DNA from 4 places in the Streptomyces sp. NPDC041191 genome. Region 4 is predicted to be linked to each of the others. Evidence: riboswitches for the same ligand, from Rfam matches in the RefSeq annotation. Region 4 holds a riboswitch; each other region holds the start of a gene.

Region 1 (7,496 bases), on a different contig from region 4:
AACGGCGAGCGCGGCTTCCGGGACGGCTTCGGCCCGCTCCTGCCGGACACCGCGATCGCCCTCGGCGACCTCGACGCCCTGGAGTGCGAGCTGCGGAAGGGCGACGTGGCCGGCTTCCTCGTGGAGCCGATCCAGGGCAAGGGCGTCCAGGAGGCGCCGCCCGGCTTCCTGCGCGGGGCCCAGGAGCTGCTGCGCCGGCACGGCGCCCTGCTGATCGCGGACGAGGTGCAGACCGGCCTCGGCCGGACCGGCGACTTCTACGCGTACCAGCACGAGGAGGGCGTCGAGCCGGACCTGGTCTGCGTCGCGAAGGCGCTCTCGGGCGGTTACGTGCCGGTCGGCGCCACCCTCGGCAAGGACTGGATCTTCAGGAAGGTCTACTCCTCGATGGACCGGGTCCTGGTCCACTCCGCGAGCTTCGGGTCGAACGCGCAGGCCATGGCCGCCGGGCTCGCCGTCCTCGCCGTGATGGAGCGGGAGGGCACGGTCGCCCACGCGCGCCGGATCGGCGACCTGCTCTCCGGGCGCCTGCGGGAGCTGGTGCCCCGGTACGAACTGCTCCACGAGGTCCGCGGACGCGGCCTGATGATCGGCATCGAGTTCGGCCGGCCGTCCTCGCTGGGCCTCCGCGGCCGCTGGGCGATGCTCCAGGCGGCCCGCAAGGGCCTCTTCGCCCAGATGGTCGTCGTCCCGCTGCTCCAGCGGCACCGCATCCTCACCCAGGTCTCCGGGGACCACCTGGAGGTGATCAAGCTGATTCCGCCGCTGGTCGTGGACGAGGCGGACGTGGACCGGTTCGTCACCGCCTTCACGGCGGTCATGGACGACGCCCACGGCGGGAGCGGGCTGATGTGGGACTTCGGCAGGACGCTCGTCAGGCAGGCGGTCGCGCAGCGCTGACGCGCGCCGCCCGGGTTTTGCCTCCGGGGCAATAAACTTGCCTCAGAGGCATGATCCTGGCGGAATGGACGCATGGACCACGTCCCCGGGGAGCCCTCCCCGGACCCCGCCGCTCCCGACGCCCTGCCGGACGTGGCCCCGCGACTGCGGGCGCTGCGCCGCCGCCGGGGGCTCACCCTGGAGGCCGCCGCCCGGCGGGCCGGTCTCTCGCCGGCCCACCTCTCGCGCCTGGAGACGGGGAACCGGCAGCCCTCGCTGCCGATGCTGCTCGCCCTCTCCCGTACCTACGGTACGACGGTCTCCGAACTCCTGGGGGAGGCGCCTCCCGAGCGGGACCCCGTGATCCGGGCCGGCCGCTCCGAGCCGGTCGAGGCCGACGGCTGGATCTACCGCCAGGCGGGCGGCGCCGGACGCGCCCTCCAGTGCCTGCGGGTCCACGTGCCGCACGCCACCCGGGGCGACATCGTGCGCGTGCACCCGGGCGAGGAGTGGATCCACGTCCTGGAGGGCCGGGTGCGGCTCGCGCTCGGGGAGGCGGTCCACGTCCTCGACCCCGGGGACGGCGCCCACTTCGACTCGCTCACCCCCCACCGGATCGGCGCCGCCACTCCCGGCGGGGCCGAGCTGCTCTTCGTCCACACCCTCCTGCAGAGCCCCGTCGCCGAGCTGTGCCTCGGCGACGGGACCCCGCACCGACGCCGCCCTTCGTGACGCATCCCAAGGAAAGGACTGACATGTCCGAGAAGTCCGCACCCGTCACCGGCGAGGAGCGCGGGGAAGGCAAGTTCCCCAAGGGCCTGGTGCTCCGCCTCTTCGCCTACCTGATCGCCGGTCACCTCTTCGCCGGCTTCCTCTACCTGCTCTTCATGCTGGGCGGGCAGAACCAGTAGGGCGGGGGCCCCGCGGCGGAACCGGCGGGGCGGGTGCCGCCCGGTCCCGGCCTACGCCTCCGTGAGCAGCCGCTCCCGCAGCCGTTCGCGCGTCTCCGGAGCCAGGCCCAGCCCCTCGGCGAGGTAGGCGTCCACCGAGCCCCAGGTCGTGTCGATCGTCTCGAAGGCGGCCCGCAGGTACTCCGCCCGCGCGTCGAAGAGCGGGCTCAGCAGCTCCATCACCTCGGGCCCCATGGCGTCCGGGGCGGTGGAGCCCCGGCGCACCTTGTAGCGGCGGTGCGGCTCGTTCGACTTCACGTAGTCGGCCTCGATCGCCGCCCGGTCGACCCCGACGGCGAGCAGGGTGATCGCGACGGCGAGCCCGGCGCGGTCCTTCCCCGCCGCGCAGTGCATGAGCGCCGGCACGCTCTCCTCCGCCATGGAGTGCAGGATCCGGCTGTGCTCCGCGGTCCGCTCGACCACCATCCGCCGGTACGAATCGGACATCCGGGCGGCCGCCCTGCCGTCACCGAGGACCTCCCGCAGCTGTGCGACCCCGCCGTCGCGCACCAGCCTCCAGAACTCCTTGCCGTCGGCCGGGTCGTTGAGCGGTATGTTCACGTTGCGCACGCCGGGCAGTTCGACGTCCGCGCCCTCGATCCGCCGGTCGGCCTCGTTGCGGAAGTCGAAGACGGTGTGCAGGCCCAGCGAGGCGAGGAAGGCGGCGTCGGCCTCGGTCGCGTGGGCCAGGTGACCGCTGCGGAAGAGGCGCCCGGGGCGGACGGCACGCCCGTCCGTCGTCGGCAGGCCGCCCACGTCCCGGAAGTTGCGGACCCCCGCAAGCTCGGGCTCGACGGCTTCGGCGGGCGGGACCTGCGGCAGCTGCTGCGTCACGGATGCTCCTGGGGTCGGCGTTCGGGTGTCCGGCGCGGGACGGGTTCCTGGGGCAATCATCCGGGCGGGAGGCGCGCGGCGCACCCCCTCGGACGGTAATGGGTGAACTGTCCGAATTAGGGCCTTGGTTATGACAAGCCCCGGTTGGGGCGAGATGGGGAAAGGCGCGTGAGCAGCGTCATAGAAGTGACGGATCGTGGCCGGGGGGACGACGTGATTTCCGTACGGCACAGGGAAATCGAAGGACCGTCATCCACGGAGGGTGACCGTGATCGCCTCGTGATGATCTAGCGCGGAATCCCCGGGACCGAAGAACGGCTTGTTCGCGCCGACTCCGCTCGTCTAGCGTCACCGTCAATCCGGTCGGACCGCCGAATCCTGCCACCGTCCGGAATTCCACCCATCCCATGCGTGGCAGGAGCGGGGGACCCAGGAAGTACGCCGGTCCCGTGACACAGGACGGCTCGGGGTGAAGTCGCGTGAGAACGCGGCCGGACATCTCCAGTCCGAACCCGACAGCTCACCTCGCAGGCGCCGGAGAGGAATTCGACATGCCCGCGAAGGGTAAGCACCGCCGCCCGAAGAACAACCTCCTCACCCGCGGATTCGCCGCCGCCGGTACGGGAGGCGCCGTCGTGGCCCTCCCGCTCATCGGCGCCACGGGGGCCCACGCCGCCGAGCAGGCCGCCCCGGCCGCCGCCCCCGCCCCGGCCGTCGTGGCCGCCGCCCAGGTGCGGGCCACCCCCGTGCAGGCCGTCCCCGCGAAGGCCGCCCAGGCCCCCGCGAAGGCCGCCCCGACGACGTACGCCGTCGTCCGCGGCGACTACCTGTCGAAGATCGCCGCCGACCACCACGTCACGGGCGGCTGGCAGAAGCTCTACGAGGACAACCGCCGGACCATCGGCGCGGACCCCTCCCTCATCATGCCCGGCATGAAGCTCACCGTCGGCGCCGAGGGCTCCGCCCCCACCGGCCCGAAGAGCGCCCCGGGCACCCGGAGTTCCGGCAAGGGCGACGACACCCCGCGCGCCTCCCGCGAGACCCGCCGCGCCGCCGCCCCGGCCGTCACCACCGCGGACGCGCCCGAGGGCCCGTCCGGCTCCTCCTCCGGCTGGGTCGCCCCCGTCACCGGCGGCTTCTCCACCCCGTACCGCGCCTCCGGCGCCATGTGGTCCTCCGGCTATCACACCGGTGTCGACTTCATCGCCTCCTCCGGCACCACCGTCCGCGCCGTCGGCGCCGGCACGGTCGTCTCCGCCGGCTGGAGCGGCTCGTACGGCAACGAGGTCGTCATCAAGCACGCGGACGGCAAGTACTCGCAGTACGCCCACCTCTCCTCCCTCGCGGTCTCGGCCGGCCAGTCCGTCACCGGCGGTCAGCAGATCGGCCTCTCCGGTTCCACCGGCAACTCCACCGGCCCGCACCTGCACTTCGAGATCCGCACCTCGCCGAGCTACGGCTCGGACATCGACCCGCTGGCCTATCTGCGCGGACACGGCGTCTCCGTCTGACGCGCACCGGCGAAACCCCTTTCCGGCGGCCCGGCACGAAAGTGCCGGGCCGCCGGCGTATTCCGTTTTGGCGGAATCTTTATCGGTGGCATATCTCACCCGTCGTCAACCCCTCCTTACGGTCGCGTAGGTCACACGCGAGAAGGAAGGATGGGCGCCCGTGGCAGACGATTCGAGATCAAGAGACAAGAACGCATTCGGGTCGTACACGGCGATCGGTGACAGCTTCACCGAGGGCGTCGGAGACCCCGGCCCCAACGGGACGTACGTCGGCTGGGCGGACCGCTTCGCGGTCCTGCTCGCCGACCGGTTGCCGGAGCAGGACACCTTCCGCTACGCCAACCTGGCCGTACGCGGGCGGCTCCTCGACCAGATCGTGGCGGAACAGGTCCCCCGGGCGAAGGAACTCGCCCCCGACCTGGTGACCTTCTGCGCGGGCGGCAACGACATCATCCGTCCCGGCAGCGACCCCGACCACGTGGCCGAGCGCTTCGAGCGCGCCGTCGCCGACCTGACCTCCGCCGTGGGAACCGTCATGGTGACCACCGGCTTCGACACCCGCGACGTCCCCGTGCTCCGGCACCTGCGCGGCAAGATCGCCACCTACACCGCGCACGTCCGCGCCATCGCGGACCGCCACGGCTGCCCCGTCCTCGACCTGTGGTCCCTGAGGTCCGTCCAGGACCGGCGGGCCTGGGACGGCGACCGCCTGCACCTCTCGCCCGAGGGACACACCCGGGTCGCCCTGCGCGCCGCCCAGGTCCTCGGCATCCCGGTGCCCGCCGACCCCGACCAGGCGTGGCCGCCGGTCCCGCCGCGCGGCACGCTCGAAGTGCGCCGCGACGACATCCAGTGGGCGAGGGAGCACCTCGTCCCCTGGATCGGGCGCCGGCTGCGCGGCGAGAGCTCCGGGGACCGCGTCGCGGCCAAGCGCCCCGACCTGATGCCCCTGGGAGACCTCATCTCCCTGTAGCGGGCGGCACGGCGGGGATCCGTTCCAGGACCCCGCCGGCGAACACGTCGTACAGCGGCAGCGTCTCCAGGTGGACGTAGCCGATGTGGCAGTCGCAGACGGCGAGGGGGCAGGCGCGGGGGCGCAGGGCGGCGCGGTACGAACCGTCGTACAGGTTCCCCAGCTCCGCCCTGACGAAGTGGCAGCGCCGCACCGTCCCCCCGCCGTCCACCGAGATCACCGACTCGCCGGTACGGCACGGCAGCCCCGCCGAACGGTGCGGATGCCGGCTGTACGGGAAGAGCGGGTCGAGCTCCGTCCACCGCGCGGCCTCCGCGTCGGTGTACGCGTGCCCCTCGGCCGCGTTCACCCACAGGTACACGTGCGGCGGCAGCGCCTCCCGCAGCCGCCGCGCCTCCTCCAGGTGCGCGGGGAGACCGACCACGCCCACGCTGAACCGGACGCCCCGCTCCGCCAGGTCGCGGCACTTGGCGAGGAAGCGCTCGTACGGCGTCTGCCCGGGGTGGTACGTGCACCAGAGCGCCACGCCCTCCCGGTCCGCGTCGGCCAGCCAGTCGGTCCGGCAGCTCAGATTGGTCTGGATCGCCACCCGCTCGACGTGCGGCAGCCGCGACAGCTCCACGAGCGCCCGCCGGTACCAGGACCGCACCAGGCCCTCGCCCCACGGCGTGAACAGGATCCGCAGCCGGTCACCGGTCTGCGCGGCGGCCCACCCGGTGAACCGTTCGAGCGCCGCCCGGTCCGCGCGCAGCTGCTCCCGGCTGTCCCGGCGCTTGGCGAAGGGACAGTACGGGCAGTCGTAGTCGCAGGAGGAGAGCGGCCCCCGGTAGAGCAGCGTCAGGTCCACGGCCGCCCCCTACTTCGGCTCGTACGCGGCCATCGCGGCCCGTACCCCGGGGGAGAACAGCTCGGGGCCGAGCCCGTCCGAGTACGCCAGGCCCTCCGGCGAGAGCCGCAGCAGCCCCTCCGGAGCCTCCCCGTCCAGCCAGCCGAGCGCCTCGAACCGGGCCAGCTCGCCGGGGAAGTCCGCGAACGGCGAGGACCCGAACCGCTCCTCGTACCCGGCGAGCGGCATGCCCTCCGCCTGGAGCAGCGACTGGAGCAGGTGACGGCGCCGGGCCTCCCCGGCGTCGACCCACCGGCCCACCTCGGCGCGCGAGAAGTCCCCGGTCTCCGTGTAGGCGTCGACGATCGAGCGGATCTCCCGCATGTCCACGGCGTAGTCGAAGGAGTAGTGGAGCTTCGAGGTGTACGAACGGGCCCCGCAGCCCAGGCCGATCATCCCGTCCGTCTGGCACGCGTGGTCGTCCGGACCGAGCGGCTCCGCGCCGCTCCGCCGGAACATCCGCATCGACACCTGCTCGTAGCCGCGCTCCAGGAGGTGGTCCCGGCCGCACCGGTACAGCCGCAGCCGCCGCTCGTCCCACTCCCGGTCGTCCGCGGCGGACGAGCGCCCCAGCCCGGTCAGCGGCCGCACGTACAGCGGATAGAGGTACAGCTCCTCCGGGTGCCAGGCCAGGGCCGCGTCGAGCGAGCGGCGCCAGGACTCCTCGGTCTGCCCGTCGATCCCGTAGATCAGGTCGATGTTGAGCACCGGGACGCCGGTGTCCCGGATGCGGCCGAGCGCCGCCTCCACGTCCGCCCGGCGCTGCGGCCGGACCGCCGCCCGCGCCTCGGCCTCCACGAAGCTCTGCACCCCGATGCTGAGCCGGGTCGCGCCCCGCTCCGCGAGCAGCGCGAGCCGGTCGGCGGTCGCGGTCGCGGGCGAGGTCTCCACGGACAGCGGCACCGCCCGCAGGTCCGCCCCCATGCGCTCCTCCGCGATGTCGCAGAGCCGTTCCAGCTCGGCGGCGGTGAGGAAGGTGGGCGTGCCGCCGCCGAACGCCGCCGTGGCGAACCGCACCGGAACCCCGTCCCCCAGGGCCTCGCGCACGGCGACCGCCTGCCGGTCGAGGGCGTCGAGGTAGCGGGTGGTCAGCTCGCCGGGCGCGCCGATCCGGGTGAAGAGGTTGCAGAAGCCGCAGCGCACCTCGCAGAACGGCACGTGCGCGTAGAGCGAGAGCGCGTCCTTCGGCTCCCCGGCCCAGAGCGCGGCCAGTCCGGGCCGTTCGGGAAGCCTCCGGTACGCCGTCTTGTGCGGGTAGGCGTAGACGTAGCTCCGGTACGGACGGGGGGCGGGGACGCCGGAGATGTTCACGCGGCGCCCTCCCCGTCGGGGCCCGGCAGGACGAACTGCGCGTACGGCACCGTCCACACGACCTCGTGACCGAGCCGGTGGCCGGTGAAGCCGTCCTCCCCGTACGCGGTGCCGTGGTCGGAGCAGACGATCGTGAAACAGGGGCGCCGGCG
Region 2 (7,496 bases), on a different contig from region 4:
CTCGACATCTGCCTCGTCCGGAAGCTGGGCGTGCCGCGGCGGCCCGAGGTGGCGATGGGCGCGCTCGGCGAGGGCGGTGTACGGGTGCTCAACGAACGGGTGCTCCGCGAGGCCGGCGTGGACGGCCGCGGCCTCGTCGTCGTGGAGGAGCGCGAACTCGCCGAACTGGAGCAGCGGGCCCGCCGCTACCGGGGCAGCCGTCCCTCCGTGCCGCTGGACGGCCGGACGGTGCTGGTCGTCGACGACGGGCTGGCCACCGGAGCCACGGCCGTGGCCGCCTGCCGGGTGGTCCGCGCGCGGGGCGCGGCCCGGATCGTCCTCGCGGTCCCGGTCGCACCGGCCGGCTGGACGGCTCGCCTCGCCGGCGAGGCCGACGAGACCGTCTGCCTCCACGCGCCGGAGGGGTTCCGGGCGGTCGGCCAGTTCTACCGGGACTTCCCGCAGACGCCGGACGCCGAGGTGCTCGCCTGCCTGGACCGGAGCCGGACCGCGCACGGGCACGGCGTCCGGGGCGCGGAGGTCCGCGCCCCCGCCCCGGGACAGGCGGAGGTGCGGATACCGGTCGGGGGAACCGCTCTCGCCGGTCGTCTCGCCGTACCCGAAGGGGCCGTCGGCGTCGTCCTGTTCGCCCACGGCAGCGGCAGCGGTCGCCACAGCCCGCGGAACGGGGCCGTCGCCGAGGCGCTCGGCGGGGCCGGTCTGGGGACCCTCCTGTTCGACCTGCTGACCGAGGAGGAGTCGGCCGACCGGGCACGGGTCTTCGACACCGCGCTCCTCGCCGGCCGGCTCACCGGGGCCACGGACTGGCTGGCCGGACGGCTCGGCGCGGAGTTCCCGCTCGGCTACTTCGGCGCGAGTACGGGAGCGGCGGCCGCGTTGCGGGCGGCGGCGGCCCCCGGGTCGACCGTCGGCGCCGTCGTCTCGCGCGGTGGCCGGCCGGACCTGGCCGCCGACCACCTGGGCCGGGTGCGGGCCCCGACCCTCCTGGTGGTGGGCGGCGAGGACCCGCTGGTCCTGGACCTCAACCGGCGGGCCCGGTCCCTGCTGCGCTGCGAGAACCGGCTGGCCGTCGTGGAGGGCGCCACCCACCTCTTCGAGGAGCCCGGTGCCCTGGAGGAGGTGGCGGAGCTCGCCGCCTCCTGGTTCACCGGGCACTTCCGCGCACGGGAGGTCAGTACGCCCCGTTGACGTTGTCGATGGAGCCGTAGCGGTCGGCCGCGTAGTTGCAGGCGGCGGTGATGTTGGCGACCGGGTCGTACAGGTCCATGGCCGTGCCCGGCACGTGGTAGGCGAGGAAGGTCGGCTCGATGACCTGGAGGAGGCCCTTCGAGGGGGTGCCGTTGACGGCGTTGATGTCCCAGTTGTTGATGGCCAGCGGGTTTCCGGAGGACTCCCGCATGACGTTGCGGTGGATTCCCTCGTAGGAGCCGGGGATGCCGTGCCGGGCCATGACGTCCAGCGACTCGCGGATCCAGCCGTCGAGGTTGTCGGCGTAGCCGGTGGCAGCAGCCGCCTGAACCCGGGCGGGGACGGCGCGGGCGACGGCGGGGGTGGCCGCGGCGCCGGAGGCGCCCGTGCCGGTGGCGACGGCCGGGGTGGCCGTGCGGCGCTCGGAAGGCTTCGCCCGTTCGGCCGAAGAGGAATTCTTCGCCTTCGGGGCGGCCTTCGTCCCGGTCCCGCTCCCGGTCTCCGCCTGCCCGGGGGCGATCTTCGCGGAATTCCGATGAATCGTCAGTTCCAGGCCGGGGTGAATGAGTGACGGATTGTCACCCACGACGCTCCGGTTGGCGCGGTAAAGGCTCTTCCAGCCCCCCTGAATTCCCTTCTTGCGGGCGATCAGGGAAAGCGAGTCACCGCTCGTGACGGTGTAGGTGCGCGTGGCGGCCGGGGCGGCCGGAGTGGTGGCGGTCGCCGGTGCGGCGGGGGCGGTGAACACCGTGGCCGCGATGTCCGGCGTTCCGGTGGCGGGCGTGGCGCCGGCCGTGGCGGGCACGATCAGCGGCAGGGTCAGAGCGGCCCCACCTGTACCGATCAGGGCCATACCACGGGAGATGTGGATGCGGCGGGGGCGGCGGTGCTTGCCGTGTGCGGGCATGACGGATTCCTCTCCGGCGCCTGCGGGGTGAGCTGTCGGGTTCGGACGGGAGATGTCCGGCCGCGAGCACGCGGCTTCACCCCGAGCCGTTCCGGATTCCGGACCGGCGTATTCGTGGGTCCCCCGCTCCTGCCGTCGGGTGAAAAGGGAAGGTTCCCGAGCGGCGGCAGGATTAGGCGTTCCGCTCGAATGGAGGTGACCGTAGGCCAGCAATGCGACGAATAACAAGAGGATCAATGCGGCGCTCTTCGGTAAAGGATCTCCGCATTCGTTCCGGTCAAGATCGACCGGATGGCGGGGGCGCCGAATCTCCTTGTGCGGCAAGGGTCCGGGGAGGGGCGCGGCAGATCGTGGGACCCGGGGAGTGAGTCGCGTCACCCGAACGACTATGTCCTATATGCGCCGTGTTTCCCTTGTTCGGCGTAAAGGGGATGAAAGTTCCCGAGGGGGTATTCATTCATCGAATGACTGCTTTATCTGCATTCCATGACACGTGCTGCCATAGCTGGCAAAGCGGACATTTCTCCTGGAGGATGGAAGGCCCGACCCAGGAGCCGCCCCGATGTCCCCCTCCGCCCCCTCGCCCGGCCCTGCCCCCCTGACCTGCCCCGACGCCCTCGACCGCGAGGCGGCCGCCCTTTACGAGACCGCCGTCTGGCAGCGGATCGTCACCGACTGGACGACGGGGGAACCGCCCGCGTCGGCTCCGTCGCGGGAGCGGAGCTGGCGGGACCTGCTCAGCGTGCCGGTGGACCGGCTCGTGGCCGACGCGCTCGACGCGTTGCCCGCGCCCCTCCCCGCCGAGCGCCGCCTCCCCGGACGGCTCGGGGCCGTGCTGCCGGACCGCCTGCACGCCTGGCGCCGCATCGGCCGGGCCGAGCTGCGCCCCTCGGTCCACCTCGGCTACGCGCGCCTCGTCCTGACGGAGTGGGGCTGGCAGAACGCCCCGTACAAACTGCGGAACAGGCGCGGGGCCCGGTGCGTCTGCGGGGCCCTCCTCGCCGCCCACCGCCTCGGCTACGGCGGTGCGGACACCATGAACGAGGCCGCCGCCTGGATCATGACCGAACTCCGGTCGCGGGGATGGCGGGACCTCATCGGCCCGTGGAACCGCGCCCCCGGCCGTACGGCCGCCGACGCCGTGGCCCTCCTCGACGCCACGATCCGGCGGGCCGCGCACGCCGGCCGCTGACGCCGCCGTCCGGACGCCGGAGCGGCAGGGCGGGGGAGGGGCACCCCGGACGTGCTGACGTGCTGACGTGCGGACGTGCGGCGACCGCCGGGTCGGCCCCCGGAGCCCGGGGGTTCCGGGCCGGGTGCCGGTCCCGCCGCGCGCCGACGGGTGCGGCGGGATCAGGCGGTGAGGACCTTCACCCCGGCCTCGGTGAGCCGGGAGACCGCCTCCGGGGCGATGTCGGTGTCCGTCACCAGCACGTCGATCCGCTCCAGACCGCAGATCCGCGCGAACGCCCGGCGTCCCAGCTTCGAGGAGTCGGTGACCACGACGACCCGGCTGGCCCGCTCCACGAAGAGCCTGCTGATGCTCGCCTCGTCCTCGTGGTGCGCCATCGCGCCCAGTTCGGCACCGATCCCGTCGACGCCGAGGACCACCACGTCGAGCACGACCTCGTCGAGCACCCCGGCCGCCAGCGGGCCGACCAGCTCGTAGGTCTGCGGGCGCGCGACACCGCCCGTGGCGACGATCTTGATCTGGGGGCGCACCGCCAGCTCGCCCGCGATGTTGAGCGCGTTGGTGACCACGGTCAGGGCCGGTCCGGCGGACCCCGCCGATCCCGGGGCCTCGTCGCGTCCGCCCGCGCATCGCAGTGCCAGCGCCCGCGCCACCTCCGTCGTCGTCGTGCCGCCGTTGAGCCCGACCACCTCGCCGGGGGCGACCAGGCCGGCCGCCGCCTCCGCGATCCGCTTCTTCTCCGGTGCGCGGCGCGCCGACTTGTACCGCAGGGGAAGTTCGTACGACACGCCGTGCGCGACCGCGCCGCCCCGCGTCCGTGCCAGGAGTCGCTGCCCGGCCAGCTCGTCGAGGTCCCGGCGGATCGTGGCCGCCGAGACGTCGAGGGCGGCCGCGGCCTCCTCCACCTCGACCTTCCCCGAGACCGCCAGTAGTTCGAGGAGCGCGTTCCACCGCTCGTGCTTGGACATGGGTCCCTCCCTCCCGGTCGTGCGAGCGTCCGATTCTAGCCGCCGGGGCGTGAAAGTTCTGGAAGAAATGTGCTCGCTTCTGCTTGAATGATGAGAGCTTCGCGCATCTTCTTTCAAAAACTCGCAGCACTTCTGCAAGGAGACCGGCATGAGCACCACCCGCACCGCCCTGGAGATCGACTCCCAGCCGGCGACCTGGCGACAGGCGGCCCGCACCCTGCCCCAGCACACCGCCGCCCTTCCCCGGCGGGGCGAACGGGTCGCGGTGATCGGCTGCGGCACCTCCTGGTTCATGGCCCTGGCCTACGCCGAACTGCGCGAGACCGGCGGCCACGGCGAGACCGACGCCTTCGCGGCCTCCGAGTTCCCCCACGGCCGTCACTACGACCGGGTCGTGGCGATCACCCGGTCCGGCACCACCAGCGAGGTGCTCGCCGTCCTCTCCCGGCTGCGCGGCACCGTGCCCACGGGCGCGATCACGGCGGACCCCGCCACCCCGGTGATGGACCTCGCCGACGAGGTCGCCGTCCTGGACTTCGCGGACGAGGAGTCGGTCGTCCAGACCCGGTTCGCCACCACCGCGCTCGCCCTCTTCCGCGCCCACCTGGAGGCCGAGGACGCCCTCCCCGAGGGGGTGGCCACCGTCGAGGAGGCCGCCCGCGACGCCGAGCGGGCGCTCGCCGCCCCGCTGGACGAGAACGTCCGCACGGCCGAGCAGTTCACCTTCCTCGGCTCCGGCTGGACCTACGGACTCGCCCTGGAGGCCGGCCTGAAGATGCGCGAGGCGGCGGGCGCGTGGACGGAGGCGTACCCGGCGATGGAGTACCGCCACGGCCCGATCAGCATCACCGGCCCCGGCCGGGTCGCCTGGGGCTTCGGCACCCTTCCCGCCGGGCTCGCGGAAGACGTGCGGAAGGTCGGCGGCGTCCTCTCCGAGAGCGACCTCGACCCGCTCGCGGACCTCGTCCGGGCCCAGCGGCTCGCCGTCGCCGTCGCCGAGGCGCGCGGCCTGAACCCGGACACCCCCCGCAACCTGACCCGCTCCGTGGTCCTCTCCGGCGTCCATGCCTGAGCCCCGCCCCACCGCCGAACGCAGCCCGGGAGAAGAGGAACCATGCCGCTGACGCCCACCGACGAGATCACCCGCCGCGCCCGCGCGGCGGGCACCGGAGTGGGGGCGTTCAACGTCCTCCAGCTCGAACACGCCCAGGCCATCGTCGCCGGCGCGGAGAGCGCCGACCGGCCGGTCGTCCTCCAGATCAGCGAGAACACCGTCCGCTACCACGGCGCCCTGGAACCGGTGGCCCTCGCCTCCCTGGCCGTCGCCCGCGCCGCCAAGGTCCCGGTCGCCGTCCACCTCGACCACGCCGAGAACCCCGACCTCGTCCGCGAGGCGATCGGACTCGGCCTGAGCTCCGTCATGTTCGACGCCTCGAAGCTCCCCTACGACGAGAACGTCGCCGCGACCCGCGAGGTCGTGGAGGAGTGCCACCGCCACGGCGTCCGGGTCGAGGCCGAACTCGGCGAGGTCGGCGGCAAGGGCGGCGCCCACGCCCCGGGCGTGCGCACGGACCCGGAGGAGGCCCGCGCCTTCGTCGCCGCCACCGGGGCCGACGCCCTCGCGGTCGCCGTCGGCAGCTCCCACCGGATGCTGACGCGGGACGCGGTCCTCGACTTCGACCTCATCGCCCGCCTGCGCGCCGCGGTCGACGTCCCGCTGGTCCTGCACGGCTCCTCGGGCGTCTCGGACGCGGACCTCACCGCCGCCGTCCAGGCCGGCATGACCAAGGTGAACGTCTCCACGCACCTCAACAAGGCGTTCACCGGGGCCGTCCGCGCCCATCTCGCGGACCACCCCGACACGGTCGACCCCCGTCACTACCTGGCCCCGGCCCGCGCGGCCGTGGCCGGGGAGGTCGCCCGCCTCCTGACGGTCCTGTCCCCGGTCTGACCCCTGCCCCCGCCCGGCCCCGTCGCCCCGGGCGGGGACACCGGCGCCCGCACCAGGACCGCCTCCGTCACGGCGGCGGTCCTGGTACGGGCGCCCCGCGCGGGGCCGGGACCGGCTCGCCCGCGCCCCGGGGCCCGCACCCGGCGTGGCCTGCGCGAACGGGCGGGCGGCGGGCGCCGGGCCCGTGGGAGGACGTCCCTCACGGGTTCAGTACGATGCGGTCGCTCGACAGATGTCCCGGGGAACCTCACGGGCCGTCACGCCCCAGTCCCGGAAAAGACACCGCCCATGAGCCGCCCGCCCGTTCCCTCCCCTCCGTCGCCGGACCCGGCGGCCCCCGGCCCCCGTTGGTGGCTGACCGTCCGCGCCCGCGTCGGCTTCTTCCTCGCCGTCCCCGTACTGGGGCTGATCAGCCCGTACCTGGGATGCGTGATGATGGTCGTCGCGATCGTCCTGGTCTGGAAGGACCATTCCTGGAGCAGGGGCGTGAAGGTGGCCGCCACCGTGGTGGCGCTCGCGCTGCTCGGCTCGGTCGCCCCGGACCCGCCCGAGGACGGGACGCCGCCCACCGCGGCGCGGACGGACGGGAAGACCGCGGTGGGCGCGGACACGGTGCGCGTCCCGGTCCGGACGACGCCGCCCTCGCCGTCGCCGACCCCCAGGCCCCGCCCCACCGCGAAGGACTACCGGGGCATGTCCCTGGACGACGCGCGGAAGGCCGCGGAGGCCGCCGGGTTCGGGGTGGACGAGCACGACGCGTCCGACGAGGACAAGAGCATCTGGATGCGGCTCAACTGGACCGTCTGTTTCCAGCGCACCGGCTGGATCTCGTCCGGCACGAAGGTGATCGACTTCGGCGCGGTGAAGAAGGGCGCCCCCTGCCCCCGGGAGGACGGCGGCGCGATCCCCTGGCCGACCATGCCGGACCTGGTCTGGAAGACCTGGAGGACGGCGCACAAGGAGGTCGCCGCCCTCGGGACCGTCCCGGCCGACCGCGTCAGGGCGTCCGCGGCGTACGTCAACGACCAGCTCCCCGACACGGGGGAGTACGACGACTGGCGGGTGTGCGCGAGCGACCCGGCGAAGGGCGGGAACGTCACCGCCGACGCGGGGGTGACGCTCGAACTGACCCACCCGGACAACGGCTGCCCCGAACCCGGCCGGACGGACGGCGACCGGCCGAGCCTGCCGGACCGGGACGACGACGGCGACCCCGACTACCACGACCCCTTCCCCCGCGACCGGCACCGCAACAGCGCCTTCCCGCACGGCCTGCCGGGCGGGTCGGGC
Region 3 (7,496 bases), on a different contig from region 4:
TCGCACGGGCCGTGATGTCGCCGTTCGCGCACCCGCTGTTCACCGTGTTCACCGGCCTCGGTTTCGGATTCGCCGCGCTCGCCCCGCGCGGCAGGCGGCTCCGCCGCGTCCTGCTGCCCCTGGCCGGGCTGCTTCTCGCCATGGGCATGCACGCCGCCTGGAACGGTTCGGTCACCTTCGGAGGCCCCCTGGCCTTCCTCGCGGTCTACGGAGCGTTCATGATGCCCGCCTTCGGACTGCTGACCTGGCTCGCGGTGTGGAGCAGGCAGCGGGAGCTGCGGACGATAGCCGGGGAGCTGCCGGCGTACGCGGCGGCCGGCTGGCTCTCCCCCGCCGAACCGCTCGCGCTCTCCTCGATGCGGGCCCGCCGGGCGGCCCGTGCCGTCGCCGCCCGGACGTACGGCGAGCGGGCCGCCCGGACCGTCGGCGAGTACGAGTCCTTCGCGACGACCCTCGCGTTCCTGCGCGACCGGGCCCGGCGCGGCACGGCCGGGCCCGACTTCGCGGCCCGCGAGCAGGAACTGCTCCACCACCTGTGGCAGCGCCGCGCGATCGCCTCGCCCGCGCTGACGTACGCGGCCCGGGCGACGGGACGGGTGTGGGCGCCGCCGCAGTACCTGGACTACGGCGACTACAACCCGTACCGGAGGTAGTACGCCGGGAACTCCGGGCCCGACGGGGCCCGGGTTCCCGGGTCCTCGGGTCCTCGGGTCCCCGGGCCTCCGGGTCCTCAGACCGTGAGGCCCTTCGAGCGCAGCCACGCGCCCGGGTCGACGCCGTCGCCACCGCCGGGGTGCACCTCCAGGTGGAGGTGGGCGCCGGAGACGTTGCCGGTGGCGCCGACGCGGCCGATGGTCTCGCCGGTGGACACGGTCTGGCCCGCGCCGACCGTCATGGACGAGAGGTGGCAGTACCAGACCTCGGTGCCGTCCTCCAGCTCCAGGACGATCCGGTAGCCGTAGGAACCGGACCAGGCGGCCGACTTCACCGTGGCGCCGTGCACCGCCTTGAGCGGGGTGCCGGCGGAGGCCGCGAAGTCGAGGCCCGTGTGGTGGCCGGAGGACCACATCGAACCGGACTGCATGTAGGTGGCGGTGATGGAGTACGAGGAGAGGGGGAGCGAGTAGCTCGCGGCGAGTTCGGCGAGGCGCTCGGCCTCGGCCTTCGCCCTGGCGGCGGCCTCCGCCTTCGCCTTGGCCTCCGCCTCGGCCTTCGCCCGCGCCTCGGCGGCCGCCTTCTCCGCCGCGTCCGCCTTGGCCTTCGCCTCCGCCGCGGCCTTCTCGGCCGCCGCCTTCTCCGCCGCGGCCCTCTCGGCCGCGTCGGCGGACGCCTGCTGCTGCTCGGCCTGCTGGAGGATGCGGGTGCGCAGGGCCTCACCCGCGTCGGTGGCGCTCGGGACGTCGGCCTTCAGGGAGGCCCGCGTGACCTGCCCGGCCCCGCCGGTCCGCCCGTCGGCGCCGGTGGTGTACGCGGTGGAGGTCAGCGGGTTCGGGTTGACGCGGTCCTCGGCGACCGCCTCCCGCTCCTCCTCGGGCAGGAGGGAGCCGATGCCGGGCAGGTCGTGGGCGTCCGGCAGGTCGAGGTCCGGGAGGTCCGGGAGCGAGATGGCCACCGGGGGCTTGTCCTGCGCGGTGGCGAGGCCGCCCGCGCCGACGGCCGCGATGACGCCGACGCCGAGGACGGTGGAGGAACGGGCGAAGGGGGAGCGCTGCTTGACGACCCGGTGCCGGCCGGAACGGCTCCGGTCGCGGAGGGAGTCCTCGGTGGGATTCCACTCGGTGTCAGGGTCGGAGGGAGCCGCACCACCACCGAAGGCGTCGAAGGGGGCTTCGGGGGCAGGGGGGTTGGACGCCACGGAGGCGCACTCCTTTCCTTCCTTCTCGCCTACCGGGTTAGCTGACGGGTTCGGAGCAGGAAGGTCTCCTACGGGCGCGCCGCACGGGTGCGACGGGCTCGATTCACCCCAAATGGTGGTTCCCCGGTTCCCTTGCGGGATTCGGCGCACGCGCACGGTGCCGTCTCTTGCGACGGCGGGGACGACCGCGCTGCGTTATCGAACGTTAATAGACAGGGGGTCCCGTTTCCAAGCCGTTCCCCTTGATCATTCATTGAATTGGCAGGAACTGTCCCGACTTGACCCCCCTTCACCAGGGCACGGCGCGAGACCCCCAAACCCTTCGCGATCTGACGTTTTGTCAATCGTTATCCCCGTGACACCTCTCGACTACGGGTGGTGACCGTCCCGGTGCAGCACCTGCATCGTCCGTCGCCGCTCCCGCCGCCCCTCCTCGGGCCGGCTCAGCGCGAGCAGGGCCATGTCGTCCGTCGCCCCGCCGCCCGTGTGGAGGCGTACGTCGTCCACGAGCGCGTCGAGGAGTTCCTCGGGCCCCGGGAAGATCCGTCCGGCCAGCCGTGCCACCGGGTCGTAGAAGACCCCGGCCGCGTTCCGCGCCTCCGAGAGGCCGTCGGTGTAGAAGAGCAGCGTCGTGCCCGGCGGGTAGGGGCGCGCCTCGGCCCGGTCCGGCCACGACGCCAGGTCCCCCATGCCGAGCGGCAGCGCCGGCCGGCCCGGTTCCACCGGTTCGACCCGGCCGTCCCCGTGCAGCACCAGCGGGGGCGGGTGCCCCCGGTTGACGACCCGTACGAAACCGTCGAAGGCTCCGTTGCCGTCGGCGCGCGGGATCTCGGCCAGGACGGCGGTGGTGAATCCCTCGAAGGCGTCCAGGCCCTCCCGCCGGGTGCCCTCCCGGGTCAGCGCCCGTTCGAGCCGCTGCGCCACGTCCTCCAGGGACCGCTCCTGCTCGGCCGCCTCCCGGAAGGCCCCGATGACGACGGCGACGGCCTCGACCGCCTCCATCCCCTTGCCCCGCACGTCCCCGACCACGAGCCGCACCCCGTAGGGGGTGTCCTGTACGGCGAAGAGGTCGCCACCGACGAACGCGTCCGCCTGCGCCGCCTCGTAGCGGGCGGCGCACCAGAGCCCGCCGATCCGCTCGGGGGGCGTCGGCAGCACCGCCTTCTGCGCGTTCTCCGCGATGACCCGGGCCGACGCGAGCCGTTCGCCGCTGCGGCGCACCACCCGGTTGATGAAGAGGGCGAGTCCGGAGACGGTGAACACGGTCAGGGTCTCGGCGACGGCCGGGGCACGGGTCACGTCGTTGTTGCCGAGGTAGAGCCCGACCGAGGCGAGAACGGCGGTAATCCCGGTGAGAAGGGTCGTGAGCAGGGAGAAGAAGGGCGCGGCGACCAGCGGGGCGGCGGCGAGCATCGGGGAGGCGGTGTACGGGGCGGGGGTCGCCAGGTCGAAGGCGACACCGCCCGCGATGATCAGCGGCGGCAGCAGGCGGATGAACCACCGGGCACCGCCGTACGCGGGTACGCCCCCGCCGGCCCGCCGGGAACGACCGGGCGCGGCGCTCCCTCCGGCGTCCCGCCGGGTACGGCCCTCGGCGTCCCGCCGCCCGCGGTCCGCCGATCCTAGGGGGTGCCCCACCTGAACTCTCCTGCCCGGTCCGACCGCCCGCGGCCCCGCACCGCGCCCTCCCAGGGTGGCCGCCGCGCCGGGGAACGGCGACTCCCGTACGGCCGAGTGGCGTACCGGGACACCGGGGCGGGAAGCGGAGTACGGGATCGGCCGGGGGCCGGGGGGCGGCCCGTACGGGTCTTCCGGTACAGGCCGTCCGGTACAGGCCGTCCGGTACGGGCCGTCCGGTACAGGCCGTCCGGTACAGGCCGTCCGGTACAGGCCGTCCGGTACAGGCCGTCCGGTACAGGCCGTCCGGTACAGGCCGTCCGGTACAGGCCGTCCGGCCAGAACTACATGTTCCGTTCGGCGTAGATCTCCATCGCGTCCCGGACGAGCACGGCGGTGCCCTCGCCGTGCTTGTCGTAGTTCTCCGCGAAGCGGGGGTCGTCGACGTACATCCGGCCGAGGCCGATCACGTACTCCCTGGTCGGCGTCGTGGTGGCCGACAGCCAGGCGATCTGGCGCCGCACGACGGCCTGCACCTCGTCGCTGCCGGCCGCCAGGCCCTCCCGCGCCGCCTTCCCGAAGTCACGGGCGATGGCGGCCTGCTCGTCCATGAACGCCCGCCTCCCCTCGGCGTCGAGCGAGCGCCACCAGCGGTCGCCGTTCTCGTACGCCTCCCGGCCCCAGCGCCGGGTGACCTCCTCCTCGTACCGCGTGTGATCGAAACCGTCGAACACTTCTTCGGCCATGAGCTCTTCTCCGTTCTCGGTCTTGCGGAGGGTGGTCCGCACCGACGCGATCTGCCGGGCGAGGCGCTCGCGCTCCTGCTCCAGAAGGGCGAGGTGGGCGCGCAGGGCGGCGGACGTGTCCCGCTGTCCCTCGAGGACCTCGGCGATGGCGGGCAGCGAGAGCCCCAGCTCGCGCAGCAGCAGAATCCGCTGCAGCCGCACGAGCGCCGCCTGGTCGTAGTACCGGTAACCGTTCGCGCCGATCCGGCTCGGTTCCAGCAGCCCGCACTCTCCGTAGTACCTGAGGGTGCGGCTGGTGGTGCCGGCCTTCTTGGCGATCTCCTGGATCGACCACTCCATGCCGAGAACGCTAGATCTTGACGCAACGTCAAGGTCAAGCGGAACGCGCGACCGCGCGCCGACACGACGAAGGCCCGAATCCTCAAGGATTCGGGCCTTCGTTGCTACTGAGTAGCGGGGACAGGATTTGAACCTGCGACCTCTGGGTTATGAGCCCAGCGAGCTACCGAGCTGCTCCACCCCGCGTCGGTAAACACGACTCTACGGCATGACCGGGGCAATCATGAAATCGGTTGTCGCCGGGGTGTCCGGCCGCCTCCGTCGGCAGCCGCGGTCGCCGGTGTCGACAGGTGCCGGCAGATGCCGTCCAGAGGGTTCGCGGGCCTCGCTCCGCACGCCTCGGAGCACGTGCCGACCACCGCGAAACCAGGGCCGACGGGGCGCGGGGGACGGGGTTGACCCGGCCCCTCGTCGTCGTCATGGTGATCACCCGGGGAACTGGGAGCACCCTCCCGCTCCCCGGAACCACGGCGTTCGGGACCCGTGGCCGGGGAATCCCACCGGTTCCCGCCGACCGCCGGGGATCTCACGCACCGGGATCGCGCGTACCGGAACCCGCGGCCCGTCCCGCCGCCGACGAGCGGGGTCCGGCCCGTCGTACGGCACGACGGGAGACGAAGGGGGGAGACCGACCGTGGAGGACAACGACCTTCTGGCCCGGCGCTTCGAGGAGGAACGCGGCCGGCTGCGGACGGTGGCATACCGCGTACTGGGCTCCGTGAGCGAGGCCGAGGACGCCGTCCAGGACGCCTGGATCAAGCTCGGCCGCACCGACGTCGGCGAGGTGGAGAACCTGAGCGGCTGGCTGACCACGGTCGTCGGCCGCGTCTGCCTGGACATGCTGCGCTCACGCCGCTCGCGCCGCGAGACCCCGTGGGAGCACTACGTCCCCGACCCCGTGGTCCGGGTCGTCGACGCCCCCGGCACCACCGCCACCACCACCGCCGTCGATCCCGCGCACGCGGCCGAACTCGCCGACTCCGTCGGCCTCGCCCTCCTGGTCGTCCTGGAGGCCCTGTCCCCGGCCGAACGGGTCGCGTTCGTCCTGCACGACATGTTCGCCGTCTCCTTCGACGAGATAGCGGAGGTCGTGAGCCGCACCCCGGCCGCCAGCCGTCAGCTCGCCAGCCGCGCCCGTCGGCGGGTGCGGGACGCCTCCCCGGCCCCGGCCCCGGACGCACGGCGGCAACGGAAGATCGCGGACGCCTTCCTCGCCGCCGCGCACGGCGGCGACTTCGAGGGCCTGCTCGCGGTCCTCGACCCGGACGTGGTGCTGCGCGCGGACGGCGGCCGGGTCCTCGCGGGCGTCTCCAAGGTGGTGCGGGGCGCCGGGGCCGTCGTCGCGCAGGCCGTCATGTACGCGAGGTTCCGGCAGGCGGTGCTGCCCCTGGTGGCCAACGGCGCACCGGCGTTCCTGTCGGTGGCCGACGGGCGCCCGAGCGCACTCATGGCGTTCACGATCGCCGGCGACCGGATCGTCGAACTCCAGATCCTGGCCGACCCGGAACGCCTCACGGCCCTCGGCCTCACGGAGGAGGAACTGGCGCGAGCGAGGTAGGGGGCCTTCCGCCGCGGGGCCGGGGGTTCCGGCTCGGCGGCCGGCGCCCGAACCGCCCGCCCGGCAGCCGTCACGCCCCGAGGGCCGCCCGCAGGTCCGCCCGGCGGCGGGCCAGGGAGGCGCCGGCCGTCAGGGAGACAGCGGCGCTGGCGACGCCGAGGACGGCGCCCGCCGCCACGTCGCCCGGGTAGTGCACACCGGTGTGGACCCGGGAGTACCCCACCGTCGCCGCCAGGACGCCGAGGGGAACGGCGGCGGCGGGCAGCACCACCCCCGTGGCGGTGGCGAAGGCGACCGCCGACGCGGTGTGCCCCGAGGGGAACGAGGCCGAGTCCGGCATGGGGACGTGTCGGCCCGCCACCACCCGGGCCGCCTCGCGGTCCGGTCGCGACCTGCGGACGAGCCGTTTGCCCAGCAGGTTCGCCGTGGCCGAGGCCACCGCGACCGCGCCGATCCCGACGAGCGCGGCCCGGCGCGGACGGCCCGGGAAGAGGGCGAGCGCCGCCGCGATGGCGAGCGAGATCTTGGAGTGGTCGGCCGCCGTGGAGAGCCGGCGGAGGGCCGTGTCGAGGGTGGGCGTGGGCGTGGCGGCCACGGCGGCGTACACGGCACCGTCGACGGCCCGGAGGTCGCGCAGGATGTCCTGGGCGGTCCCGGCGGCCGTGTGGCCGGTACCGGCGTTCGGACGGACGGTCCCGGTGGTCGTGTCGTCGGTCATGCGCCGCTCCTCGGGGGCTCGGTGGTCGGGGAGTGTGGTCGGAGATCCGGTGCCGGTGGGCCCGGTACCGGTGGGCCCGGTGCCGGTGGGCCCGGTGCCGGTGGGCCCGGTGCCGGTGGGCCCGGTGCCGGTGGGCCCGGTGCCGGGATCAGTGGGCGGAAGAGCGGTGGAAGGCCAGCTCGGTGATGCGCCGCCAGTCCAGGGGCGGTTTCGGGGGTGTGGTGCCCGGCCGGTCGCGCGGGACGAGCACCCGCAGGGCGCGCGGGCGGAGGGTGCAGACGACCGGGGCGGGCAGGGTCAGGGCCTCGCCGTCGACGGCGACGGAGAGAGGGCCGTCGCCGCTGTCGCAGGTGACCTCGACCCTGCGGGCCGTCAGGACGTTCAGGCCGGCCGCCTGGGTCCCCCGTACCGCCAGCTCGGCGGCCTGCACCGCACCCTCCACCCGGATGCCGATCACACCGAGTTCGCCCCCGTCGAGCCGGGGTCTGCGGGCGGGGGCGGTGCTGAGCGGATCGGGTGTGGCGTACGGATTGTTGCTGATCAGGAGCGCCTGCTGCGCGTCGAGCGGGGTGCCGTCGACGGTCGCGTCGATGCGGTCGCCCTCTCCCCCCTGGAGCAGGTCGGGAAGGGCGTCCAGAGCGGTGCCGGCCTTCGCGTCGCGGT
Region 4 (7,496 bases):
GGTCCGGGCCCGCCGTCGAGGACGGCACGCCGCCCGGCGGGGCGGGCCGCGTGCTCGTGGCCACCGCCAGGGCCTCCGCGAGACCGCCCATCTCGACGTGGACGACGACGACCGGCTTCGCCGGGGCGGAGGCGACGGCCTCGCGGAGCGCCGCCGCCAGCACCTCGCCGTCGCCGGACTCGGTGGCGCCGTCCTCGCCGACCCAGGGGATCGCGGTCACGACGACGGCGTCGGACGCCTCGTCCGCGAGGGCCGCCGCCAGCGCGTCCCGGAAGTCCTCCGGGGTCGCCGCGGTCGTCAGGTCCAGCGGCCGCAGCGGCCGCAGCCCCTCGGTCAGGCAGGCGTCGTACGTGAGCAGGCCGAGCGACTCGGAGTTGCCGAGGATCGCGACCCGGGGCCCGGCGGGCAGCGGCTGGGCGGCCAGGAGCGTCCCGGCGTCCACGAGTTCGGTGACGGTGTCGACGCGGATCACCCCGGCCTGCCGGAGCAGCGCGGAGACCGTGGCGTGCGGGACGCGGGTGACGGGCACCCGGTGTCCGGGCGGGGCGCTGCCGCTGTGCCGGGCGCCCTTGACCACGACGACCGGCTTGACGGCGGCGGTGCGGCGGGCGAGCCGGGCGAACTTCCGGGGGTTGCCGATCGACTCCAGGTAGAGGAGGACGACGTCGGTGCCGGGGTCGTCGTACCAGTACTGGAGGAAGTCGTTGCCGGAGACGTCGGCGCGGTTCCCGGCCGAGATGAAGGAGGAGAGCCCGGCGCCCCGCCGGTGCAGTTCGGCGAGGAGGGCGATCCCGATGGCGCCGGACTGGGTGAAGAGCCCGATCCGCCCGGCGGTCGGCGGGTGCGGCGCGAGCGAGGCGTTGAGCCGGACGTCGGCGGCGGTGTTGATGATGCCGAAGGCGTTCGGCCCGATGATCCGCATGCCGTGGGAGCGGGCCTGCCGTATGAGCCGGCGCTGCCGCTCGCGGCCGTCCGGGCCGCTCTCGGCGTACCCGGCGGAGAGCACGACCAGGCCCCGCACGCCGTGCTCCCCGCAGTCCGCGACGGCTTCCGGGACCCGTTCGGCGGGGACGGCGACGATCGCCAGGTCCACGGGTTCGCCGATGGCGCCGACGGAGCGGTGGGCGGGGACGCCGTCGAGTTCGGCCGGACCGCCGTCCCCGTCGCCGGCCTCGGGGAACGCGGAGTTCACCGCGTACACGCGCCCCGTGAAGCCCGCGCCGAGGAGGTTGCGCAGAACGGTCCGGCCGACGCCGCCGGGGGTGCGGCCGGCGCCGACCACGGCGACCGACGCGGGAGCGAGCAGCCGTTGCACGGAGCGGGCCTCCGCGCGCTGCTCCCGGGCGCGCTGGACGGCGAGGGAACGGTCGGTGGGTTCGAGGTCGAGGTGGAGCCGGACGGAACCGTCCTCGAAGCTGCGCTTCTGGGTGTAGCCCGCGTCGGTGAAGACCTTGATCATCTTGTTGTTGGCGGGGAGCACCTCGGCGACGAAGCGCCGGATGCCCCGCTCGCGGGCCACCGCCGCGATGTGTTCGAGCAGGACGGAGGCGACGCCGCGGCCCTGGTGCGCGTCCTGGACGAGGAAGGCGACCTCGGCCTCGTCGGCCGGTGCGGAGGCGGGCAGCCCCCGGGCGTCGATGCGGTCGTAGCGGACGGTGGCGATGAACTCGCCGCCGACGGTCGCCGCGAGTCCCACCCGGTCCACGAAGTCGTGGTGGGTGAAGCGGCGCACGTCCTTGGCGGAGAGGCGCGGATAGGGAGCGAAGAAGCGGTAGTACTTCGACTCGTCCGAGACCTGCTCGTAGAAGCTGACGAGCCGGTCGGCGTCGTCGGTGGTGATGGGCCGGATGAGCGCGGTGCCGCCGTCGCGGAGCACTACGTCCGCCTCCCAGTGGTCGGGGTAGGCGTGCTCCGGCGCCACCTGCGGTTCCGTCGCTTCCGGCTGTTCCGACGCGCTCTGCATGAGGTCAGCCTACGGCTGCGCCACGGGTGGGGCACCGGTCGCGCGGCGGGGGTGCCCGTTGCAAGGTGGGGGGACCGGGAGGCGGTCCGGACCGGGCCGGGGACCGGTGTGAGCACCTCGCGTCCCGTGAGAGACTGGTCTAGACAACCCGCTTGAGACTTGAAGGGCAACACCATGGCTGAGCGCCGCGTCAACGTCGGATGGGCCGAGGGCCTGCACGCCCGTCCCGCGTCCATCTTCGTCCGTGCCGCCACGGCTTCCGGCGTTCCGGTGACGATCGCCAAGTCCGACGGCGCCCCCGTGAACGCCGCTTCCATGCTCTCGGTGCTCGGCCTGGGCGCGCAGGGCGGCGAGGAGATCGTGCTCGCCTCGGACGCCGAGGGCGCCGAGGCCGCGCTGGACCGCCTCGCGAAGCTGGTCGCCGAGGGCCTGGACGAGCTGCCCGAGACCGTCTGAGCCGGGACGGTCCCGGACCGGGGACGGTCCCGGAATGCCGTGACCGCCGCGATTGCGGCGGTCACGGCATTCTGCTTTTCCGACCCCTTTTCCGGGCAGCACAAAAGCCGCCCGACGAATTCCTGCTCCCTTTGTACGGCGGGCGTGTTAATTCCGGGCGCCCGTCGTGTTGACGGCATGTTGCGGAACCCTCACACGACCGCGCTCCGCCCCTTTGAGCCGGTGCAGCGACAGCGAGCGCTCCGCGTGCAGCGCGGTCAGCGCCCTCGCCCGCTCCGCGTCACCGCGCGCCACGGCGTCCACGATCGCGCCGTGTTCGGCCCAGACGTCCGCCGGCCGGGCGGGCCGCTCGACCGCGTACACCCAGGCGATCTTGTGCCGCAACTGGGTGAGCAGCGCCGTCAGGGCCGGACTGCCGCACGCCTGCGCGAGCGTCTCGTGGAACCAGCCGCCGAGCGGGCGCAGGTCCTCGTCCCGGCCCCGTCCGGCCCTCTCCTGCCCCAGCCTGACCAGGCCGCGCAGCACCTTGAGGTGGGCCTCGGTGCGCCGCTGCGCGGCCCGCGCGGCTCCCAGCGGTTCGAGCAGCGTCCGCATGTCGAGCAGGTCGGCCGCCTCCCGCTCGGTGGGCTCGGCCACGTGCGCGCCCGCGTGGCGCCGGGTGAGGACGAAGCCCTCGGACTCCAGGGTGCGCAGCGCCTCGCGGACCGGGACGCGAGAGACCCCGTACCTGCGGGCGAGCTGCTCCTCGGTCAGCCGGCTCCCCCGCGCGAAGACGCCGGAGACGATGTCGTCCCGGATCGCCGTGCACACCGAATGCGCGGGAATACGCATGTCCGACCTCCGCCTTGGTCCGCGCGAGTCCATTCGGGCGGCGCCTTTTCCGCGCCCGTGCCACGACTCTATTGCAGCCCGCCGGAATTTCCGATGCCCCGCCGGATTCCACGGACGCGTTCCGGCCGAAGAAAAGCCCCGGCCCAGTACGGGCCGGGGCTTTCCCGAGGCGGGGCCCCGGGGCCGGGGACGCGCGGAGGGGCGACGGTGTCAGACGGTGACGCCGCGGGCGCGGAGGTAGGCGACCGGGTCGATGTCGGAGCCGTACTCGGGGCTCGTGCGCGCTTCGAAGTGGAGGTGCGGGCCGGTCGAGTTGCCGGACGAGCCCGAGACGCCGATCTGCTGGCCCGGCTCGACGGTCTGGCCGACGTACACCCCGATGGAGGAGAGGTGACCGTACTGGGTGTACGTGCCGTCGTTCATCCGGATGACGATGTTGTTGCCGTACGCGCCGCCCCAGCCGGTCTCGACGACGGTGCCGGAGCCGACGGAGACGACACGGCTGCCGTAGTCGGCGTGGAAGTCGATGCCGGAGTGGCTGCCGGAGGACCAGAGCGAACCGCCGGTCTTGTAGGCGGTGGAGACGTACGAACCGGCGATCGGGAGCTGGAAGGAGTTCAGGCGGCGGCGCTCGGCCTCACGGGCGGCGCGCTCCTTCGCCTCGCGGATCTCCTTGGCGCGGGCCTCGGCCTTGCGCTTCGCCTCGGCCCGGACCTTCGCCTCGGCGGCGGCCTCGAACGCCTGCCGGTCCTGGGCGGCGGCCTGGGCGTTGACGCGGTCGACGAGGGAGTCCTCGGTGATCACCTCGATGAGACCGGTGTCCTCGGGTGAACGGTGGTCCGTGTCGGCGGCGAGCGCCGGGGAGGCGAGGGTTCCGATGACGCCGGTGGTGGCCAGCGTCGCGACGCCGGCGATGCCGGCGCTGCGGCGCGCCATCCGGCTCGGACCACGATGCTTCCCGGTGGCACGGGTGAACGCCATGAAGACGCTGTTTCCTTTCCCTCCTTCTCGCCTACCGGGTTAGCTGACGGGTTCGGAGCAGGAAGGTCTCCTACGGGCCCCTCCGTACGGAACGAAGGCGTCCGATTCACCCCAGGGACTGCGTGCGGGTCCCCGGCTCCCCTGGGCTCGCGCCTGACGGGGACTCGGCGATGGCTGTCCGGTGCCGCGGGTGCGGCGGGTACGACTGGCGAACAGCCGGATCGACGGTAAGCGGGTCGCCAGTCGATCACCAACCGAACAGGGCCTTTTGTAAGACATGCCACAGGGCAGAGGATCACTCTTGCCGCCAATACGGACAATTCCCTTGCGGGAACCCCTCCGCGGATGCCCTTCCCACAAGGAATTTTCCTGATGGGCCGTCATGTCCGGGCCCCGGTCGCGGGGACGGCGGTGGTGGACCGCCGTCCCCGCGGGGGACGGTCAGCCGCTGACGACGGTGACCTCACCGATGCCGAGCGCGCGCACCGGCTCCGCGATCTGCGCCGCGTCACCCACCAGGACGGTGACGAGCCGGTCCACCGGAAAGGCGCTGACGACGGCGGCGGTCGCCTCCACGGTGCCCGTCTCGGCCAGGCGCGCGTACAACTGCGCCTGGAAGTCGTCCGGGAGGTGCTGCTCGACCTGGTCGGCGAGCGTTCCGGCGACGGAGGCGGCCGTCTCGTACTTGAGCGGCGCCACCCCCACCAGGTTCTGCACGGCCGTCTCCCGCTCGGCGTCCGTGAGCCCCTCGGCGGCCAGGGTGCGCAGCACCTTCCACAGGTCGTCCAGGGCCGGGCCCGTGTTGGGAGTGTCCACGGAGCCGCTGATGGCGAGCATCGCGGCGCCGTTCCCCCCGGCGTCGGAGCGGAGCACCTGGCCGAAGGCCCGCACGCCGTACGTGTAGCCCTTCTCCTCGCGCAGGACCCGGTCCAGACGCGAGGTCAGGGTCCCTCCCAGGCAGTACGTGCCGAGGACCTGGGCCGGCCAGACGCTGGCGTGCCGGTCGGGACCGATCCGGCCGATGAGCAGCTGGGTCTGGACGGCGCCGGGGCGGTCCACGACGACGACCCGCGCGGTGTCGTCGGCGGTGATCGGCGGCATCGGAAGCGGCTCGCCCGGCTCGCCGGTCCAGGCGCCCAGCGTCTCCGCCAGGACCTTCTCCAGGTCCACCCCGGTCAGGTCGCCCACGACCACGGCGGTCGCCGTGGCGGGCCGCACGTGCGCCGCGTAGAACGCGCGGACCGCGGCGGCGTCGATCGCCGCGACGGTCTCCTCGGTGCCCTGGCGCGGCCGGGACATCCGGGACTCGGCCGGGAACAGCTCCTTGGACAGCTGCTTGGCGGCCCGGCGGGCCGGGCTGGCCGTCTCGTGCGGGATCTCGTCGAGGCGGTTGCGCACCAGGCGCTCGACCTCGGTCTCCAGGAACGCCGGGGCGATCAGCGCCTCGGCGAGCAGACCGAGCGCCTTGGGCAGCCGGGAGACCGGCACCTCCAGGGAGACCCGTACGCCGGGGTGGTCGGCGTGCGCGTCGAGCGTGGCGCCGCAGCGCTCCAGCTCGGCCGCGAACTCCTCGGCGGTGTGCCGGTCCGTGCCCTCGGAAAGCGCGCGGGCCATGATGGTGGCGACGCCGTCGAGACCGGCAGGTTCGGCGTCCAGCGGGGCCGGCAGGAACAGCTCCACGGCCACGACCTGCTGGCCGGGGCGGTGGCTGGTGAGCACGGTCAGGCCGTTCTCCAGGGCACTGCGGTCCGGGGCCGGGAAGGCCCAGGGGCGTGCGGTGCCCGGCGTCGGCCGCGGGTGGAACTCCATGCTCGTCAAAGACACGGCAGCGTCGGTCACTGGTCCGCCCCCTCTTCCTCGTCGCTGTCGCTCTCGCTCTGTTCGGTGGCCACCGGCTCGTAGACGAGCACCGCGCGGTTGTCGGGGCGCAGCCGGGCCGCGGCGGCCTCCCGCACCTCCTCGGCGGTGATGTCGAGGACCCGGTCGACGGCGGTGAGGGCGAGCTGCGGGTCGCCGAACAGCACGGCGAACCGGCACAGTTCGTCGGCACGGCCCGCGACGGTGCCCAGCCGGTCCAGCCACTCGCGCTCCAACTGGGCCTGGGCGCGCTCCATCTCCTCGGCCGTGGGCCCCTCGGCGGCGAACCGGGCCAGCTCCTCGTCGACGGCCGCCTCGATCTGCGGGACCTCGACGCCTCCGGACGTCTTGACGTCCAGCCAGCCGAGCGAGGGCGCCCCGGCGAGCCGCAGCAGGCCGAAACCGGCGGCGACGGCCGTGCGGTCGCGGCGGACCAGGCGGTTGTGCAGGCGGGAGGACTCCCCGCCGCCCAGGACCGTCAGGGCCAGGTCGGCGGCGTCGCACGCGCGCGTGCCGTCGTGCGGCAGCCGGTAGGCGGCCATCAGAGCGCGCGCCGGCACCTCCTCCTCGACGACCTCGCGGAGCTGCTCGCCGATGACGTCGGGCAGCGAGCCGTCGCGCGGGACCGGCTTGCCGTCGTGGGACGGGATGGAGCCGAAGTACTTCTCGATCCAGGCGAGGGTCCGCTCCGGGTCGATGTCGCCGACGACGGAGAGCACCGCGTTGTTCGGGGCGTAGTACGTGCGGAAGAAGTTCCGCGCGTCCTCCAGGGTGGCCGCGTCCAGGTCGGCCATGGAGCCGATCGGCGTGTGGTGGTAGGGGTGGCCCTCCGGGTAGGCGAGGGCGGTCAGCTTCTCGAAGGCCGTGCCGTACGGCACGTTGTCGTAGCGCTGGCGGCGCTCGTTCTTGACGACGTCCCGCTGGTTCTCCATGGACTCGTCGTCCAGGGCGGCGAGGAGCGAGCCCATGCGGTCGGCCTCCAGCCAGAGCGCGAGCTCCAGCTGGTGCGTGGGCATGGTCTCGAAGTAGTTGGTGCGCTCGAAGCTCGTCGTGCCGTTGAGCGAGCCGCCCGCACCCTGCACCAGCTCGAAGTGACCGTTCCCGTGGACCTGCTTCGAGCCCTGGAACATCAGGTGCTCGAAGAGGTGGGCCAGCCCCGTGCGGCCCTCGACCTCGTGGCGCGAGCCGACGTCGTACCAGAGGCAGACCGCGGCGACCGGGGTCAGGTGGTCCTCCGAGAGCACCACGCGCAGGCCGTTCGCCAGCCGGTGCTCGGTCGCTGTCAGGCCGCCGGAGCCGGCCTCGGCCGTGGCCGTGTGACCCATGGGCATGTACGTCCCTTCGATCGCGATGTGAAAAAGTCCTGCCACTGTATGCAAGCGCGCCGACACCTGGCGAAGTTCCCGCC

The links. A riboswitch is a leader RNA that binds a small molecule or an ion and turns the genes downstream of it on or off. The one in region 4 is predicted to bind cyclic di-AMP.
Region 1: linked by a shared signal. The riboswitch ahead of ACZ6AQ_RS23715 (LysM peptidoglycan-binding domain-containing M23 family metallopeptidase) and the one ahead of ACZ6AQ_RS06425 (M23 family metallopeptidase) in region 4 are both predicted to bind cyclic di-AMP.
Region 2: linked by a shared signal. The riboswitch ahead of ACZ6AQ_RS26215 (LysM peptidoglycan-binding domain-containing protein) and the one ahead of ACZ6AQ_RS06425 (M23 family metallopeptidase) in region 4 are both predicted to bind cyclic di-AMP.
Region 3: linked by a shared signal. The riboswitch ahead of ACZ6AQ_RS21910 (M23 family metallopeptidase) and the one ahead of ACZ6AQ_RS06425 (M23 family metallopeptidase) in region 4 are both predicted to bind cyclic di-AMP.

The regions. Positions count from the first base shown of each region.
Region 1 is NZ_JBVIZC010000012.1:111,435-118,930, reverse strand. It holds gene ACZ6AQ_RS23735 (aspartate aminotransferase family protein) at 1-900, shown strand, start outside; gene ACZ6AQ_RS23730 (helix-turn-helix domain-containing protein) at 973-1,611, shown strand; gene ACZ6AQ_RS23725 (DUF6126 family protein) at 1,635-1,790, shown strand; gene ACZ6AQ_RS23720 (tyrosine-protein phosphatase) at 1,842-2,663, opposite strand; cyclic di-AMP (ydaO/yuaA leader) riboswitch at 3,051-3,212, shown strand; gene ACZ6AQ_RS23715 (LysM peptidoglycan-binding domain-containing M23 family metallopeptidase) at 3,215-4,174, shown strand; gene ACZ6AQ_RS23710 (SGNH/GDSL hydrolase family protein) at 4,335-5,147, shown strand; gene ACZ6AQ_RS23705 (STM4011 family radical SAM protein) at 5,134-5,994, opposite strand; gene ACZ6AQ_RS23700 (STM4012 family radical SAM protein) at 6,004-7,344, opposite strand; gene ACZ6AQ_RS23695 (STM4013/SEN3800 family hydrolase) at 7,341-7,496, opposite strand, start outside.
Region 2 is NZ_JBVIZC010000014.1:147,040-154,535, forward strand. It holds gene ACZ6AQ_RS26210 (phosphoribosyltransferase family protein) at 1-1,188, shown strand, start outside; gene ACZ6AQ_RS26215 (LysM peptidoglycan-binding domain-containing protein) at 1,172-2,095, opposite strand; cyclic di-AMP (ydaO/yuaA leader) riboswitch at 2,101-2,274, opposite strand; gene ACZ6AQ_RS26220 (DUF6197 family protein) at 2,658-3,287, shown strand; gene ACZ6AQ_RS26225 (DeoR/GlpR family DNA-binding transcription regulator) at 3,449-4,255, opposite strand; gene ACZ6AQ_RS26230 (SIS domain-containing protein) at 4,404-5,327, shown strand; gene ACZ6AQ_RS26235 (class II fructose-bisphosphate aldolase) at 5,370-6,206, shown strand; gene ACZ6AQ_RS26240 (PASTA domain-containing protein) at 6,495-7,496, shown strand, end outside.
Region 3 is NZ_JBVIZC010000011.1:20,783-28,278, forward strand. It holds gene ACZ6AQ_RS21905 (PrsW family intramembrane metalloprotease) at 1-653, shown strand, start outside; gene ACZ6AQ_RS21910 (M23 family metallopeptidase) at 731-1,855, opposite strand; cyclic di-AMP (ydaO/yuaA leader) riboswitch at 1,867-2,012, opposite strand; gene ACZ6AQ_RS21915 (PP2C family protein-serine/threonine phosphatase) at 2,225-3,493, opposite strand; gene ACZ6AQ_RS21920 (MerR family transcriptional regulator) at 3,817-4,557, opposite strand; tRNA gene ACZ6AQ_RS21925 (tRNA-Met) at 4,670-4,743, opposite strand; gene ACZ6AQ_RS21930 (sigma-70 family RNA polymerase sigma factor) at 5,192-6,115, shown strand; gene ACZ6AQ_RS21935 (phosphatase PAP2 family protein) at 6,186-6,833, opposite strand; gene ACZ6AQ_RS21940 (diacylglycerol/lipid kinase family protein) at 6,982-7,496, opposite strand, start outside.
Region 4 is NZ_JBVIZC010000003.1:97,665-105,160, reverse strand. It holds gene ACZ6AQ_RS06440 (bifunctional acetate--CoA ligase family protein/GNAT family N-acetyltransferase) at 1-1,963, opposite strand, end outside; gene ACZ6AQ_RS06435 (HPr family phosphocarrier protein) at 2,138-2,419, shown strand; gene ACZ6AQ_RS06430 (GntR family transcriptional regulator) at 2,567-3,250, opposite strand; gene ACZ6AQ_RS06425 (M23 family metallopeptidase) at 3,461-4,231, opposite strand; cyclic di-AMP (ydaO/yuaA leader) riboswitch at 4,245-4,411, opposite strand; gene ACZ6AQ_RS06420 (M16 family metallopeptidase) at 4,673-6,040, opposite strand; gene ACZ6AQ_RS06415 (M16 family metallopeptidase) at 6,067-7,419, opposite strand.